DNA from 2 places in the Kitasatospora sp. NPDC002551 genome. Region 2 is predicted to be linked to the other one. Evidence: riboswitches for the same ligand, from Rfam matches in the RefSeq annotation. Region 2 holds a riboswitch; the other holds the start of a gene.

What was found. A riboswitch is a leader RNA that binds a small molecule or an ion and turns the genes downstream of it on or off. The one in region 2 is predicted to bind cyclic di-AMP.
Region 1: it holds a riboswitch for cyclic di-AMP, as region 2 does, so the genes downstream of both, ABT093_RS22035 (C40 family peptidase) here and ABT093_RS36725 (transglycosylase family protein) in region 2, are expected to answer to the same signal.

Annotation. Positions count from the first base shown of each region.
Region 1 covers NZ_JBEOWI010000026.1:34,307-41,510, forward strand. The annotation lists gene ABT093_RS22020 (glycosyltransferase 87 family protein) at 1-540, shown strand, start outside; gene ABT093_RS22025 (hypothetical protein) at 569-1,513, opposite strand; gene ABT093_RS22030 (C40 family peptidase) at 1,750-2,814, opposite strand; gene ABT093_RS22035 (C40 family peptidase) at 3,065-4,252, opposite strand; cyclic di-AMP (ydaO/yuaA leader) riboswitch at 4,263-4,415, opposite strand; gene ABT093_RS22040 (C40 family peptidase) at 4,762-5,805, opposite strand; gene ABT093_RS22045 (NYN domain-containing protein) at 6,016-7,204, opposite strand, start outside.
Region 2 covers NZ_JBEOWI010000076.1:12,797-20,000, forward strand. The annotation lists gene ABT093_RS36705 (ATP-binding protein) at 1-242, shown strand, start outside; gene ABT093_RS36710 (DUF397 domain-containing protein) at 629-883, opposite strand; gene ABT093_RS36715 (hypothetical protein) at 1,398-2,315, shown strand; gene ABT093_RS36720 (hypothetical protein) at 2,376-4,496, opposite strand; cyclic di-AMP (ydaO/yuaA leader) riboswitch at 4,883-5,043, shown strand; gene ABT093_RS36725 (transglycosylase family protein) at 5,030-6,313, shown strand; gene ABT093_RS36730 (hypothetical protein) at 6,462-6,662, shown strand; gene ABT093_RS36735 (LacI family DNA-binding transcriptional regulator) at 6,756-7,204, opposite strand, start outside.

The sequences.
Region 1 (7,204 bases), on a different contig from region 2:
GCCGGCACCGTGCTCGGCTTCGGCTGGCTGCTGCTGTGGCGGTTCACCGCCCGGCGCCGCAACGCCGCCACCATGTACGACGCGGCGCTCGCCGCGCTGCTGATCTTCACCGTGACCAGCCGGGTGATCAGCCCGCAGTACCTGGTCTGGCTGGTCGGCGTCTCGGCGGTCTGCCTGACGGTGCGCGGCAGCAGCCAGCGGCCGGTGGCGCTGCTGATCCTGGCCGCGACCCCGCTGACCCTGGTGGAGTTCCCGCTGGTCTTCGGCGACGTGGTCGCCAGCAAGCCGGGCGCGATCGCCGTGCTGACCCTGCGCAACCTGCTGCTGCTGACCGCGACCGGGCTGTCCTGCGTCCGGCTCTGGCGCTCCACCCGGCGCACCGAGCGGCTCGCGGAGACCGTGGTGCTGCCCCGCCCGGAGCCGGTGCCGGCGGCCGCGTTCTCGGTGCGCCCGGGCATCGCGTACGAGCAGGACCTGCTGGACGGCATCGACCGGCCGCGCGGCGCACCCGGCGACCGGCGCCAGGGCGCCCGGCCCTGACTCCGCGCCGGGAGGCGCGCAGCCCCTCCTAGCGGGCGGCTAGCGCCCGGACCTCGGCCAGCCAGAGGCGGGTGAACTCGGCCAGGCCGAGGCCCAGCCGCTCCCGCAGCAGTCCGTCCAGCCAGGCCGGGCGGTCCGCGCCCGGGGCCGCCGCGCCGACCGCCCGGTAGAGGTCCACCAGCCGCTGCGGCCCGTACCGGCGGGCGATCAGGTCGCAGGCCAGCCAGGCCTGCTCGTAGACCTGGGCGAGCCCCTCCCCGGCGGCGGTGAAGGCGGCGTCCTCGGGCAGTGCCGTGGGCAGCCGCCCGTCGGCGACGTCCCGGGCCAGCTCCGGGGCGATCCGGTGGGCGGCGCGGCCCGAGTCGCGGTAGCCGGTCCAGTCGGCGGCGCCCTCGGAGAGCCAGAGCGGCGTCCAGGCGCGGGTGTCCGCCCGGGTCGCCACGTGCACCGCCTCGTGGGTGACCACCACCTGCCGGCCGAAGTCGCTCAGGCCCGCGTAGGTCTCCGGGTTGACCAGAATCCGGTCGGCCGGGGCGTTCAGCGGCGCGCCGGGCGCCGCCACGGTGACAGCGGCCATCCCGGACCAGCCGGGCCGCTCGTCCGCCAGCAGCCGGGTGAACTGTTCCCCGGTGGCGGGCAGTTCCAGCAGCAGCCGGCCGGCCCAGGCGGTGCCCCAGAGGGCCTCGACGGCGGACACCGCCCGGTCGCCGACGGCGGCGAGTCCGGCGGGGGCGCCCCCGCCGGCCCCGGCGTCCACCCCGAGCACCAGGCAGCGCGCTCCGGCGCCGGCCCGGACGGTGCCGAGGTCCCACAGCGGCGGCGGTCCGCCCGCGCCCTCCTCGCGTTCGACCCGCCAGCCGGCGGCGGAGCGGGCCAGCGCCAGCCGGCGCGGGTGGACGACCGGCTGCCGGTCGTACCCGCTCACCACGACGGTCAGCTCGGCGGTGGCGGCGCACCGCCCGGCCGCGTCCACCGGGCCGAGCAGCAGGTTCCGGTAGCCGGCCCGCAGCGGCAGCGCGGGCGGCCCGGCGGTCAGCGCCCGGGCCCGCTCGTCGAGCAGCGCCAGGACGCCGACGTGCTCGTCCGAGGCCGCGGCGGCGGGCCGCGCCGGGGCGGCCCCGGGCAGCGACAGCTGGGCCAGTCCGCCGGCCGCGAGCAGCAGGGCGGTGCGCCGGGACGGCCCGCGGCCGGCGGCGGTGTCCAGGCGGCTCAGAGCCGGATCACCCCCGAGACCGGCATCGCGGTGACGCTCTCGTAGCGGACCTTGGCACCCGGGTAGGGGGCGTGCACGATCACCCCGCCGCCGGCGTACATCCCGACGTGGTGCATGTCCCGGTAGAAGATCACCAGGTCCCCCGGCCGCGCTTCGGAGAGGCCGACCCGCTGCCCGGCGCGCGCCTGGGCCTGCGAGGTGCGCGGCAGGGTCACTCCCGCCTGCCGCCAGCTCCAGTACATCAGACCGGAGCAGTCGAACGCCTTGGGCCCGGTGGATCCGTACACGTAGGGCGAGCCGATCATCCGCACCGCGGCGGCCAGCGCGGCGGCGCCGCGTTCGGAGGCCGGCGGGGTGCTGCCGAGGTCCAGCCGGTCGGTGCCGCGGGTGGCGCGCTGCTCCGCCTCCCGGGCGTCCTGGGCGGCGAGCCGGGCGCGCTCGGCGGCGCCGAGGCTGTTGAGCAGCCGCTGCGCCTTGGCGAGCCGCTGCTGGACCTCCTGCTTGCTCTCGGCCAGCGCCCTGCGGATCTCCTCCAGCTCGGCGAGCTTGGCGGTGGTCTCGGCCCGGCGCTGGTCGAGCACCCGCTGACGGCCCAGCAGCTCGTGCAGGGTCTCATTCTGCCGCACGGCGGCCTGGTCCAGGGTGCGGGCCCGGGTGAGGTAGCCCTCGGGGTCGGTGGAGAGCATCAGCTGGACGGTCTGCGCCATCCCGCCGCCGCGGTACTCGGCGCCGGCCACGGTGGCGAGGTCGCCGCGCAGCCGGTTCAGCTCGTCCTGGGCGAGGGCGACCTGCTGCTGCAGCGTGCCGGTCTCGCGCTGGAGCCTCTGCTGGGCCTCCTGGGCGGCGTTGAACCGCTCGGAGGCCTGCTCGGCCTCGTCGTAGAGCTGCTCCACCTGCGCCTTGACGTCCTTGCGGTCGGCCGGGGCGTCCGGCGAGCCGGGCGCGGCCCGGGCGCTGCCTGCGGCCGCCACACCCAGCGCGGTGGTCGCCGCCGCGGTGAGCACCAGCGCCCGGGCGAACGCGTGCGCACCTGACAGCGGGGAACGGCGGTGCACGGCCATGCGACGTCGGCTCCGATCCTGGGCCCGGCCCGCCGCCGCACCGGAGCGGGCGGCTGTCGAAGCGGGCGTCCGGTGGCAGACGTTAGCGAGTCAGGGCAACCGATTCCAAACCCCTCCGAACCCGAATATTCGGACACTGATCGGACATCAGATCGGTTCGCGGACCGAGCGTCCCGGCGGGGCCGGGAAAAGCCGCAGGCCCGGCCTCCCTCGGGGGAGACCGGGCCTGACGGGGCGTTCCGACCGTCGGTCAGAGGCGCACGATGGTGTTGACCGGCATGTTGGACGCCGACTCGTAGCGGACCGACGCGCCCGGCTTCGGGGCGTGGATGACCTGGCCACCGCCCACGTAGATGCCCACGTGGTGGCGGTCGCCGTAGAAGATCACCAGGTCGCCGGGCTGGGCCTTGGAGATGTCCGAACCGATCTGGGTGCCGGCGGTGGCCTGCGCCTGCGAGGTGCGCGGCAGCGACACACCCGCCTGGGCGTACGCCCAGCCGGTGAGGCCCGAGCAGTCGAAGGAGTTGGGGCCGGTGGCGCCGTAGACGTACGGGGCGCCGAGCTTGCTCTCGGCGGCCGCGATCGCGGCGGCACCGCGCGAGCTGTTGGCGGCCGGCGCGGCCGGCGCGGCCGGCTTGGACGCCGCGGCGGCCGGGGCCGAGGCCGGGGCCGAGGAGGGCGCGGACTGCGCGCTCAGGTTGCTGCGGTTGGTGTCGCGGGAGGCGCGCTCGGCGTCGGCCTTCTCCTTGGCGGCCTTGGCGGCCTCGGCCTTGGCGGCGTCCGCCTTCGCCTTGGCCTCGGCGGCGGCCTTCTCCTCGGCGGCGCGGATGGCCTGGCGCTCCTGCTCGGTGAGCGTGTTGAGCAGGTCCTGGGCCTTCTGCAGCTTGCCCTGGACCTCCTCCTTGGAGGTCTTCAGCTGCTGGGTGGTGGACTCCAGCTCGGCGAGCTTGGTCTGGGTCTCGGTGCGGTCCTGGTCGAGCCTGCGCTGCTGCTCCTGGAGCTCCTTCAGCGCGCCGGACTGGGTCGAACCGGCCTGGTTCAGGGCGTCGGCCTGGTTGAGGAAGTTGTCCGGGCTGGCGGAGAGCATCAGCTGGACGGTCTGCGATATGCCGCCGGTGCGGTACTGCTCACCGGCGATCTCGGCGAGGCCGCCCTGCGCCTCGATCACCACGGCCTGCTGACGGGCCACCTTGTCCTGCAGCTCGGCGACCTGCTTCTGCAGCTCCTGCTGCTTGGCCTGGGCCCCGTTGTACTTCTCGGTGGCGACCTCGGCCTGCTCGTTGAGCTGGTCGACCTGCTCCTTGACCTGGTCCTTGGTCGGCGCAGGGTCGGCGTGGGCGCCGGACTGCGCGGACAGGGCAACGGCAGCGGCGGCGACACCGGTCAGGATCGAGACACGGGCGCGGCCGGCGGGCTTGGGACGACGATGGGACGCCACGAAGGCGGACTCCTTCTTCCTCATCCGCCTACCGGGTGAGCTGACGGGTTCGGGCGGAAGCGTGCCCTACGACGCCTCACCCGCCGCTCGCGCGGCCGGCCTGGCGCCGATTCACCCCGGAGGAACGTGGTTCCCCGGCTCCGTTCCACAGCGGACCCCGGACTGCGGGGCCCTCGTTCGGACGGGCTACCCGAAGCCCCGTCCCGCTGCTTCGCGAACTCGGCGGCGAACCCCGCCGCCACCCAGGCTGGGTGATCGACTGTGCGTGGTTCGAGGCACGACCCTAGTAACAGATCCGTGATCCGTTCAAATCCTTGTCAGAAAAAAGCCGGAAGAATGCCCAAGTTCCCTTGTGAATATGACCGAATGTGATCACACCCCCACGGCGGGCTGATCATTGTCCGTCAGATGGTCGAAAGCGCGCTCGAAACGCCGACGCCACCTCCGACCGGAGGTGGCGCTGATCACAGGAGCCCCAGCGGGCCCCTCGGGCGTGTCGTGGCGACCCGTCAGACCCGGCGGATCGTGTTGATCTTCATGGCGTCGGCCTTCATCACCTTCACCACGTCACCGGTGCGCGGCGCGTGGACCACCATGCCGTTGCCGATGTACATGCCGACGTGGCTGCGGTCGTCCCGGTAGATGACCAGGTCGCCCGGCTGGGCCTCGGACAGGGACGGCACCCGGGTGCCGTAGTTGCCCTGCGCCTGCGAGGTGCGCGGCAGCGAGACGCCGGCCTTGCCGTACGCCCAGACCATCAGACCGGAGCAGTCGAAGGTGCTCGGGCCGACGTCGCCCCAGCCGTAGGGCGAGCCCTGCTTGCTCATCGCGAGGGCGACCGCGGAGCCCGCCTTGCCGCTCGCCTGCGGCAGGCTGCCCAGGTCGGTGCGCTCGGAACCGCGGGAGGCGCGGTCGGCCTGCTGCTGCGCCGCCTTCAGGGCCGCGCGGTCCGCGGCGCTCAGCGAGTTCAGCAGCTCCTGGGCCTCCCGGAGCTTCTTGTTGACCTCGGCCTTGGTCTGGTTGAGGTCCTTGGTGGTGCTGTCCAGCGAGGCCAGCACGGCGGCCGCCTCGGCCTTCTGCTGGTCGAGCCGGCGCTGCTGCTCCTGCAGGCCCTTGAGCGCCTCGGCCTGGCTGGAGCTGGCCTGCTGCACGCTGGAGGCCTTGTCCAGGTAGCCGGACGGGTCGGAGGTGAGCATCAGCTGGACGGACGGGTCGATGCCGCCGGTGCGGTACTGCTCGCCCGCCACCTCGGCCAGACCGGCCTGCAGCTGGGTCATCTGGTCCTGGCCGCGGGCCACCTGGTCCTGGAGCTGGTCCGCCTGCTTGCGCAGCTGGTCGGCCCGCTCCTTGGCGCCGTTGTACTTCTCGGTGGCCTGCTCGGCCTCCTCCTGCAACTGGTCGATCTGCGCCTTGACGTCGTCCTTCTTCGGCGACGGGCTGGGCGCGGCGTGGGCGGCGACCTGCGCGGAGAGAGCGACCGCGGTCGCAGCGGCAGCGGTGAGCACGGAGACCCGCGCGCGGCTCGGCTGCTTGGGACGGCGGTGGGAGGCCAAGGGACCGGCTCCTTCTTCCAATGGCCTCACCCGAACGGGTGAGAATCCGGAAAATAGGTTTGACGCCAGACCCTAGTGAAGATCCACGTTTCGCGCCACTCCCCCGTTCGCGTGAACGCGAACCGCCCCTCTGACTTCACCGAATTCGCACAACATCGCAATCGGGCCGCTGACCAGCCGTCATACCGACCGGCTCACACCCCGGAAGGGTTACGGGCGGGCCAGCCGGTTGAGCAGCAGCACCGACGCGACGGGGCGCGCGCCGGCCTTCCGCACGCCCTCCGCGACCTCCCGGTCGGTGGAGACCACCACCACCGGGCGCCCCTGCGGCTCGGCCCGGACCAGCCGGCGGATCAGCTCGTCCGCCGTCTCCCCGGTCCGGCTGAACCGCACCCGCACGCCGCGCGGAGGCGCCATGATCACCGGTACGTCCAGGTCCTGACCGTCGAACACACAGGTGACTTCCGCCTGGGTGCGCTGCGCCAGCATCGCCAGCCCGCCCAGCAGCCGGATCCGCTGCTGCTCCAGCGGCAGCGTCGGATAGCCGGTCTTGGTCACGTTGTAGCCGTCCACCACCAGATGGACCTGCGGGATCGCCAGCAGCTGGTCCAGCAGCGCCGGATCGTCCTCGGCCAGGCCCCGGCGCGCCACGTCGTGCGGCGAGGCCGAGCCCGGCACCACGGCCTCCACCAGGTCCGCCGGGCGGATCTGGGACACCGGCAGCGCCAGCTCCCGCTGCAGCCCCTGCGCCGACTGCAGCACGGTGTCCAGCAGCAGCCGCAGCCGCATGTCCTCGACGCTGCGCCCCTCGCGGGCCGAGCGGCGGCCCTGCTCGGCGGCGTTCTCCAGCTCCGTGACCCGGTGCCGGAGCCGGCGCGCCTCGCTCTCCGCCGCGCTCCGCTCGGCCGCCGCCTGCGCCCGGGCCGCCTCCAGTTCGGCGGCCAGCTTGCGGGCCTGCGCCTGCGCGCGGCGGGTGTCGCTCTCCAGCGACCGCAGTCTGCGGCGCAGCGAGTCCGCCTCCCGGCGGACCTCCTCCGACTCGGTCCGCTGGCGCTCCAGGTCCGCCCGCGCCGCGGAGCGCACCTCGGCCAGCTCGCCCTGCAGCTTCTCGACCAGCCGGGCCGCCTCGGCCGCCGCGCCCTCGGCGCCCGCCCGCTCGGCCTCCTCGCCGGCCTCCGCCACCAGCCGGCTCCACCCGGCGGAGCGCACCAGATAGGCGGCGGCCGCCACGTCCATCGGGTCGGCGGCGCCCGGCACGGTGCCCGACTCCAGCGCCCTGACCAGGTCCGGCTGGCCCAGCCGCAGCCGCTCCGCTATCCGCGAGCGGAAGGCCGGCTCCGCCTCCAGGGCGGCCGCCAGCGCGGTCGCCGCGTACTTGGCCCGGCGGGCGGGGGTGAAC
Region 2 (7,204 bases):
CGCCCCAGGTGGTCTGCGCGGTGAGCGATCCGAGCAGCATCGGACCGGTGGCCCGGGAGGCGGACTTCGTGGCGGAGTCCGGACGCGGCCTGCACCTGGTGGACTCGTTCAGCCGCTCCTGGGGCTGGCATCCGCTGGGCGGCGGCAAGGTCGTCTGGGCCCTGTTCGAGGCGCAGGAGGCGCAGCGTCCGGCGCCCGCCCCGGTGGCGGAGTTCGGCGGACGGCACCGGCGCTCGGCCTGATCGGCACCCGGCGGACCCGCGTGCGGCGGAACGGCCCCGCGCGACCACCACAGCACGGCGAACGACACCCCGGCAGCGGCGACCGGCGGCCCTCGGGCAGCGGGCACCGGCAGCCCCCGGCGGTGGCGGCTCCTCCGATCCGCGTGCGGCGGCTCGGCAGAGCGGCGGGCGGGAACCGTGGCGCTTCCCCGGCGCATCCCCGGCGCATCCCGGGACCGGTCCCGGGCAGGGCCGCCCGACGGCGGTCCGCGGAAGGGTTCCGGACGACGGGCTCCGCGACTCCGCGACTCCCGACGAGGAGCCCGGGCGAGGATCCCGGACAAGACAAAGGCCGTCGTGGTGTCAGCACCCACGACGGCCCCCCGAATGGTGAAGCCGGCGGCCGGTCAGACCGCCAGGTGGTCGAACTCCCCGTCCTTCGCCCCCAGGAGCAGTGCGGCGATCTCGGCCCGGGTGTAGATGAGCGCCGGACCGTCCGGGAAGCGGGAGTTGCGCATCGCCACCTCGCCCCCCGGGAGGGCGGCGAACTCGACGCAGTTGCCCTGGGAGTTGCTGTGCAGGCTCTTCTGCCAGACCACGCCCTCGAGGTCGGTGGCAGCCATCCCGTTGTACGTGTCGTACCTGTCGTGCGTGTCGTGCATAGAAATCTCCCGAAGAGCTCCGGAGTGGGTCGTTCAGCTCGGCGCCCCGGCCCCGGCCGAACGCACGGGCCGGCCCCGTACCGGCCCGGCACAACGCCTCACTTGACGTGATGATAGCTCCAGTGCACGTGCATCAGCACGGGACGTTGCAGGTGCACGGCCTTTTCGACACCGAAACGGAACTCTTCACGAGGCACTCCCCCGACCGTACGTAAGCGGACATAGCCGACTGAATCGGCAAGCCGTCGCTAACCGCCCGTAGGCGAACACCCGCCGATTGTTGATCTTCGAACGCCGGGAGTCGCCCTTTCGTGACCCTCCGTCAGGCCGCCCGCGCGCTGTGAGACATCTCACGCGCGGGAGCGGCAACGCGGTTCCCCTTCCGGCGCATCTGAGCGGGTACCGGGAGAACTGCCGCCCGGGGGCCGGTTATGTCCGCATTTCCCCGCGGCCTCCCCGCCCGGTTCGGCAGCCGACTGCGGGCCGGGCGGACCGATGTCCTACGATCTCCGCCATGAGCACCGCAGCCATCCCGGGCGCGCCACTGCCCGTCCGCACTCCAGGCTCCCGTGCGCGGGGGCGCCACCGCCGTCCCGAGCGCCCCGAGATCCCGGCCGGTTCCCCGGCCCTGCTGCTCGCCGTCCCCGCGGCCGCCGGGCCGGAATCCCGGCCCGTCGTCGAGGAGCTGCTGTCCATCGTCCGCAGCGAGCAGAACGGCGTGCGGACCGCCGCCGGCTACCTCCCCTCCGGTGACGGCGGGGCGAGCGGTGAGCGCACCGTCGCCGAACTGCTGGCCGAGGCGGCCGAGGCCGGCCTGCCCGCGCCGGTCGTGGTGCCGCTGGTGCCCGGCCCGCACGACTTCCTGCCCGAACTGCACCGGCTCGCCGCCGAGTACGGCGCCCCCGTCACCGACGCGCTGGGCCCGCACCCGCTGCTCGCCGAGGGCGTCCACGTCCGCCTCTCCGAGGCCGGGCTGGCCCGTGCCGACCGCGCCCGGCTGTTCGCCATCGCGACCGCCGCCGACGGCGTGGTGCTCACCACCGTCGGCGGGCAGGCCGCGGCCGACGCCGCCGGCATCACCGGCATGCTGCTGGCCGCCCGGCTCGCCGTGCCGGTGGTCGCCGCCGCGCTGGACCTGCCCGGCTCCGTCGCCGACGCCGTCGCCCACCTCAAGGAGATGGGCGCCCAGAACCCGGCGCTGGCCCCGCTGGTGATCGGCCCGGAGGCGGACGCCGAGCTGCTCGCCACGGCCGCCGAGGAGTCCGGCTGCCCGTCGGCCGCGCCGCTGGGCGCGTACCAGGCGGTGGGCCAGCTGCTCGCCTCCACCTACCTGGCCGCGCTGCCGGCCGTCGCCCCCGAGGCCGGGGCCGACGAGTCGGACGCCGACGAGGCCGACGGCACGCGCGCCGGCGGGCGGCACGCCGCCCAGTAGCACCCCGTCACGCGGAAGGGCCCGGAACGGACGCACCGCCCCGGGCCCTCCTCGCGTTCCCTACCGGCCCACCCGGGTGGTGGGCGCGGCGGCGTCCTTCAGCTTCAGCGCGGGCACCTGCACCGGCCGCGACTGGCCGGCCAGCGTGGGCACCGCGGCCGCGGCGGCGTTCCACTGCGGCTGGGCGGTGCCCTCCTCGCCCGCCCGGCGCACCTGGAGCACCTCGGTGGACCCGGCCCGGCGCAGCAGGACGTTCTTGGGCGGACCGGCCTGCGGGTCCAGCCACAGCTCGTTGCCGCCGAACTCGCAGTCCAGCACCAGCACGTCGTCCGGCTTGCCGTCGGCCCCGGCGCGGAAGGCGATCCCGGCCCGGCGGTAGCCGGTGAACCGGCAGCGGCCGAAGGTGACCGACTCCCCGGCGAGTTCGTGCCGCGCGGTGGAGACCGCGAAGTCGCTCTTCCCGGCCGCGTCGATCAGCAGCCCGTCGAAGACGGTGCCCCGGTCGCGGCCGAGCGAGTGCAGCGCCACTCCCCCGCCCGCGTTGCCGTACAGCACGCTCGCGGTGTAGTCGAAGTCGTTGAGGTAGGCGCCGTGCTCGATGCCCCAGCCGCCGTTGTGGTACGCGGCGAACTCGGTGACCACGTGGTGCTGCTTGGCGTTGAGCCAGACGAAGATGCCGTCCTGCAGGTTGTTGTGGGCCAGGCAGCGCTGAAAGGTCCAGACGCCCTCGCTGTTCTCCGGCCACTCGAAGCCGGAGGCGCCGTTCGCCCCCTGCACGCCGACCGCCACGCAGTCCAGCGCCTTGCCGCCGGTGCCCGCGCCGAGGTTGAAGCCGGTCAGCCGGTAGGCCCGGGGGTTGGGTTCGAGCAGGGTGCGGGAGGCGACGCAGGACTCGTAGACGATGTCGTCGGACGGCTGCTGGGGGGTGCGGGTGTCCAGCGGACCGTCCCACCAGTAGGCGTCCTCCCAGGTCTCGTGGCTGATGCAGCTGCGGAAGGTGATGCCGTGGCTGGCGTGCGGGACGTACGCGTGGCTGCCGGCGTCGCGGACCACCACGCCCTCGACGACGGTGCCGCGGGTGGCGTCGCCGAGCCGGTGGAAGTGCAGTCCGTACCGGCCGAGCACCGGCGCGGTGACCGGGGCGGTGCCGTCCGGTCCCTTCCAGGTCTCCCTGGTGTCGGCGCGCGGGCCGACCCAGCGCAGCGCGGCGTGCCGCACGTCGGCCCGGCGGGAGCTGGTGAGGTGGACGTGGGTGCGGCCCCAGGCGGTGCCCTCGACCCGGACGCTGCGGGTCAGGTTGAGCACCTCGGCGCCGACGGTGACGCCCCCTCCGGCGGCGACCCGGGGGTGGGCGTACCGCAGCGGGGCGTCCAGGGTGACGGTGGTTCCGCTGACGGACCGGATGGTGACGAGGTCGTAGCCGGCGGCGAAACCCTCCTGGTCGGGCGGGCCGGTCGGGGTGACGGCGAGTTCGTCGCCGGGCAGCCAGCCGGCCGGCGGGGAGGTGAGGTTGACGACCGTGTCGCCGGCCCCGAGCTCGCGGTCGGCGCGGACCCAGGCGGTCTTGGCGGCGCCGTCCAGCCGCAGGTAGCCGGCGCCGGTGACCCAGAGGCCGACGTCGGTGTCGACCACCTTCATGCCGTCGCCCTGGAACCGCTTCTCGTCGACGCCGGGGAAGCGCAGGGTGTGGACGTGGCCGCCGTCGGGGGCGAGGGCCAGGGCGCCGCGGACCTCGACGTTGCCGGCGGCGGCGAGGGTGACGGTGCGGTCGGCGGCGAAGGTGAGCGCGCCGCCCGGCTCGACCAGCAGGGAGCCGACCTCGGCGTCGGTGTCGAGCAGGACCCGGTCGGTGATCCGCACCGCGCTGCGCGGTCCCGGCGGGCTGCCGCCCCAGCCGGCCCGGTCGGACCAGCGGCGGCCGCCCTGGTCGACGGTGGGCGCGGGGGCGGGCTGCTCGGGGGCGCCGGTACCCGGGGGGCCGGTGCCGTCCGGCGGGGCGGCGCCGTGGCCGCCGTCGGAGCCCATCGGGCCGGCGGCCTCGGTCGGGGTGGTCCCGATGACCGCGGCCGGGGTGACCAACCGGGTCTCTCCGGTCAGCGAGCGGCGCAGGATCTCCTCGCCGCTGATCGCCGCGAAGGCGGTGCCGACGGCCAGCCAGCGCAGTAGTGCCCGGCGGGTCAAGTGAGTTCGGGACGGTTCGGTCGGGATGTCCGCTCTGCGGTGCTTTGCCCGGCGATGCGCTCCGCGTGGCCGGGCGGCCGGACGGGGGGTGTTCGGCTCCTCGTCGATGCCCATCGGTGCGTAGCCCTCTCTCCGGACGGCTGCGGCGGTGCCGGCGCGCCGCCGACGCTCTGAAGCATAGGCAGTTGCGTTGGCCACGACCGGCGTTGCGGAAAACCGGTCATTTCTGATCATGAAGGACAGCCGCTCAGCACGGATTTCGCAAACCGTGACGAGCGTCACACATGTTTGCGGTTTGAACGCGCCTCTGCTTAACGTGCTCCCCGTTCGTGGCCACACGGACCCAGCACGTCCGCGACGCCGAGTCCTGCCGTCGGGCGCGCTGGCAGCGCAATGCACCACGGCAGGAGCGGGGGAACCACAGGTAGTTCGCCCAGGACCGGTCCTCGGACCGGCCCCGGGCTAGGGGTGAAGCCGCGTCCACAGCGCGGCCGGGCAACTCCGGCCCGAATCCGACAGCTCACCTCGCAGGCGTGGGAGAGGACCACGTCTTCATGCTGCCCACCAACGGCACCCGACTGTCCGGCCGTACCCGTCGCGCGATCGCCGCCCTCGGCGTCGCGGGCATCGGCCTCACCGTCCCCGGCCTGACCGCCGGCACCGCCTCGGCCGCCTCCGTCGCCACCTGGGACAAGGTGGCCCAGTGCGAGAGCGGCGGCAACTGGAGCATCAACACCGGCAACGGCTTCTACGGTGGCCTCCAGTTCACCAACTCCACCTGGTCCGGGTTCGGCGGCACCGCGTACGCCGCGCGCGCCGACCTCGCCACCAAGGACCAGCAGATCGCGATCGCCGAGAAGGTCCTGGCCGTGCAGGGCCCCGGCGCCTGGCCGGTCTGCTCGGTCAAGGCCGGTCTGACCAAGGGCGGCACCCCGGCCGCGGTGGACACCTCCGCCGCCGCCAAGCCGGCCACCCAGGCCCCGGCCGCGCAGACCCCCGCCGCGCAGGCCCCGGCCGCCAAGCCGGCGGGCAAGCCCGCCGCGCAGCCGCAGGCCGCCACCACCGCGCCCGGCACCGCCCCCGCCGCCGAGCAGCGCCAGAGCGACCGGCAGTGGCGTCAGCAGAGCGGCCAGCAGGCCTCCGAGGCCTACACCGTGGCCGCCGGCGACTGGCTGTCCACCATCGCCGACGAGCAGCACGTCCAGGGCGGCTGGCAGCGCCTGTACGAGCTCAACCGCGCCACCCTGACCGACGGCCCGCACGCCATCTACCCGGGCCAGCGGCTGAGCCTGGGCGACCGTGCCCAGGGCCAGGGCTTCGACTGGTTCAACCGCGCCCAGGGCGACACCCGGGCTCCGTCCGCGCAGACCCAGACCCAGGCCCAGACCCCGGCCACCAAGCCGGCGAACAAGCCCGCCGCGCAGGCCGAGACCCCGGCGCCGGCCCCGACGGCCACCGGCAGCATGGCCGCCGCCGTCGCCTTCGCCCAGTCGAAGGTCGGCCAGGCCTACGTCTACGGCGGCACCGGCAACGGCGGCTGGGACTGCTCCGGCCTGACCCAGGCCGCGCTGCGCGCCGCGGGCATCTCCGTCCCGCGCGTCGCCGCCGACCAGGCCGCCGCGTCCACCCACGTCTCGCTGGACGCCCTCAAGCCGGGCGACCTGCTGTTCTGGTCCAACAACGGCAAGGACTCCGGCGTCTACCACGTCGCGCTGTACATCGGCGACGGCAAGTACGTCGAGGCCGCCAACCCGAGCTCGGGCGTGCGGACGCAGACCGTCGCCAACTGGGCGCCGGACTTCGCCGGCCGGGTCTGATCCCGTCACGCCGCGGCCCCCGGGGAGAGTCCGGTCGCTCCTCCCCGGGGGCCGCGGCATGCCCGGACGCGGGCGCGCGAAGAGCGGCCATGGTCAAACCGGGGCCGCACCGGGCATGCTGCTGCCCTGCACCCGAGGAGGAGTCACCATGGCCCAGGTCACCGTCACGCTCGACGCCAACCTCGCGATCGACGCGATGATGCTGTCCGGCACCAGGAACCCGCAGGACGCCGTCGAACTGATCCTCCGCGACTACCTGGAGCGGGGCCGGCGCACCGAGACCCGCACCGGCGACGCCGCCGACGGCCACCGGGTCACCCAGGACCGCCCGGTCGCCCAGGAGGGCTGAGCGGCCGCAACGCCGAAGGGGCCCGGGAGCACATCCGCTCCCGGGCCCCTTCGGCACCCTGATCGGCGCACGGGCCGCTCAGTACACGGCTGCTCAGCGCGCGCGGGCGCCGGTCGAGCCGCGCATCACCAGCTCCGGCTGGAACATGAACTCCCCGCGCTGCGCGGCGTTGCCGCCGACCTCCTCCAGCAGCGCGTCCACCGCCGCGGTGGCCATCGCCTCCACCGGCTGGCGCACGGTGGTCAGCGGCGGCTCGGTGAAGGCGATCAGCGGCGAGTCGTCGAATCCGACCACCGAGATGTCCTGCGGCACCGCCAGGCCCCGCTGCCGGACCGCCCGTATCGCGCCGAGCGCCATCATGTCGCTGCCGCAGACGATCGCCGTGCAGCCCTTGTCGAGCAGCGCCCCGGCCGCCGCGTGCCCGCCCTCCACGCTGAACAGCGTGTGGTGGACGAGTGCCTCGGCCTCCTCCCGGCTGCGCCCGAGCACCTCCCGCATGGCCGCGGTGAAGCCCTCGATCTTGCGCAGCACCGGCACGTACC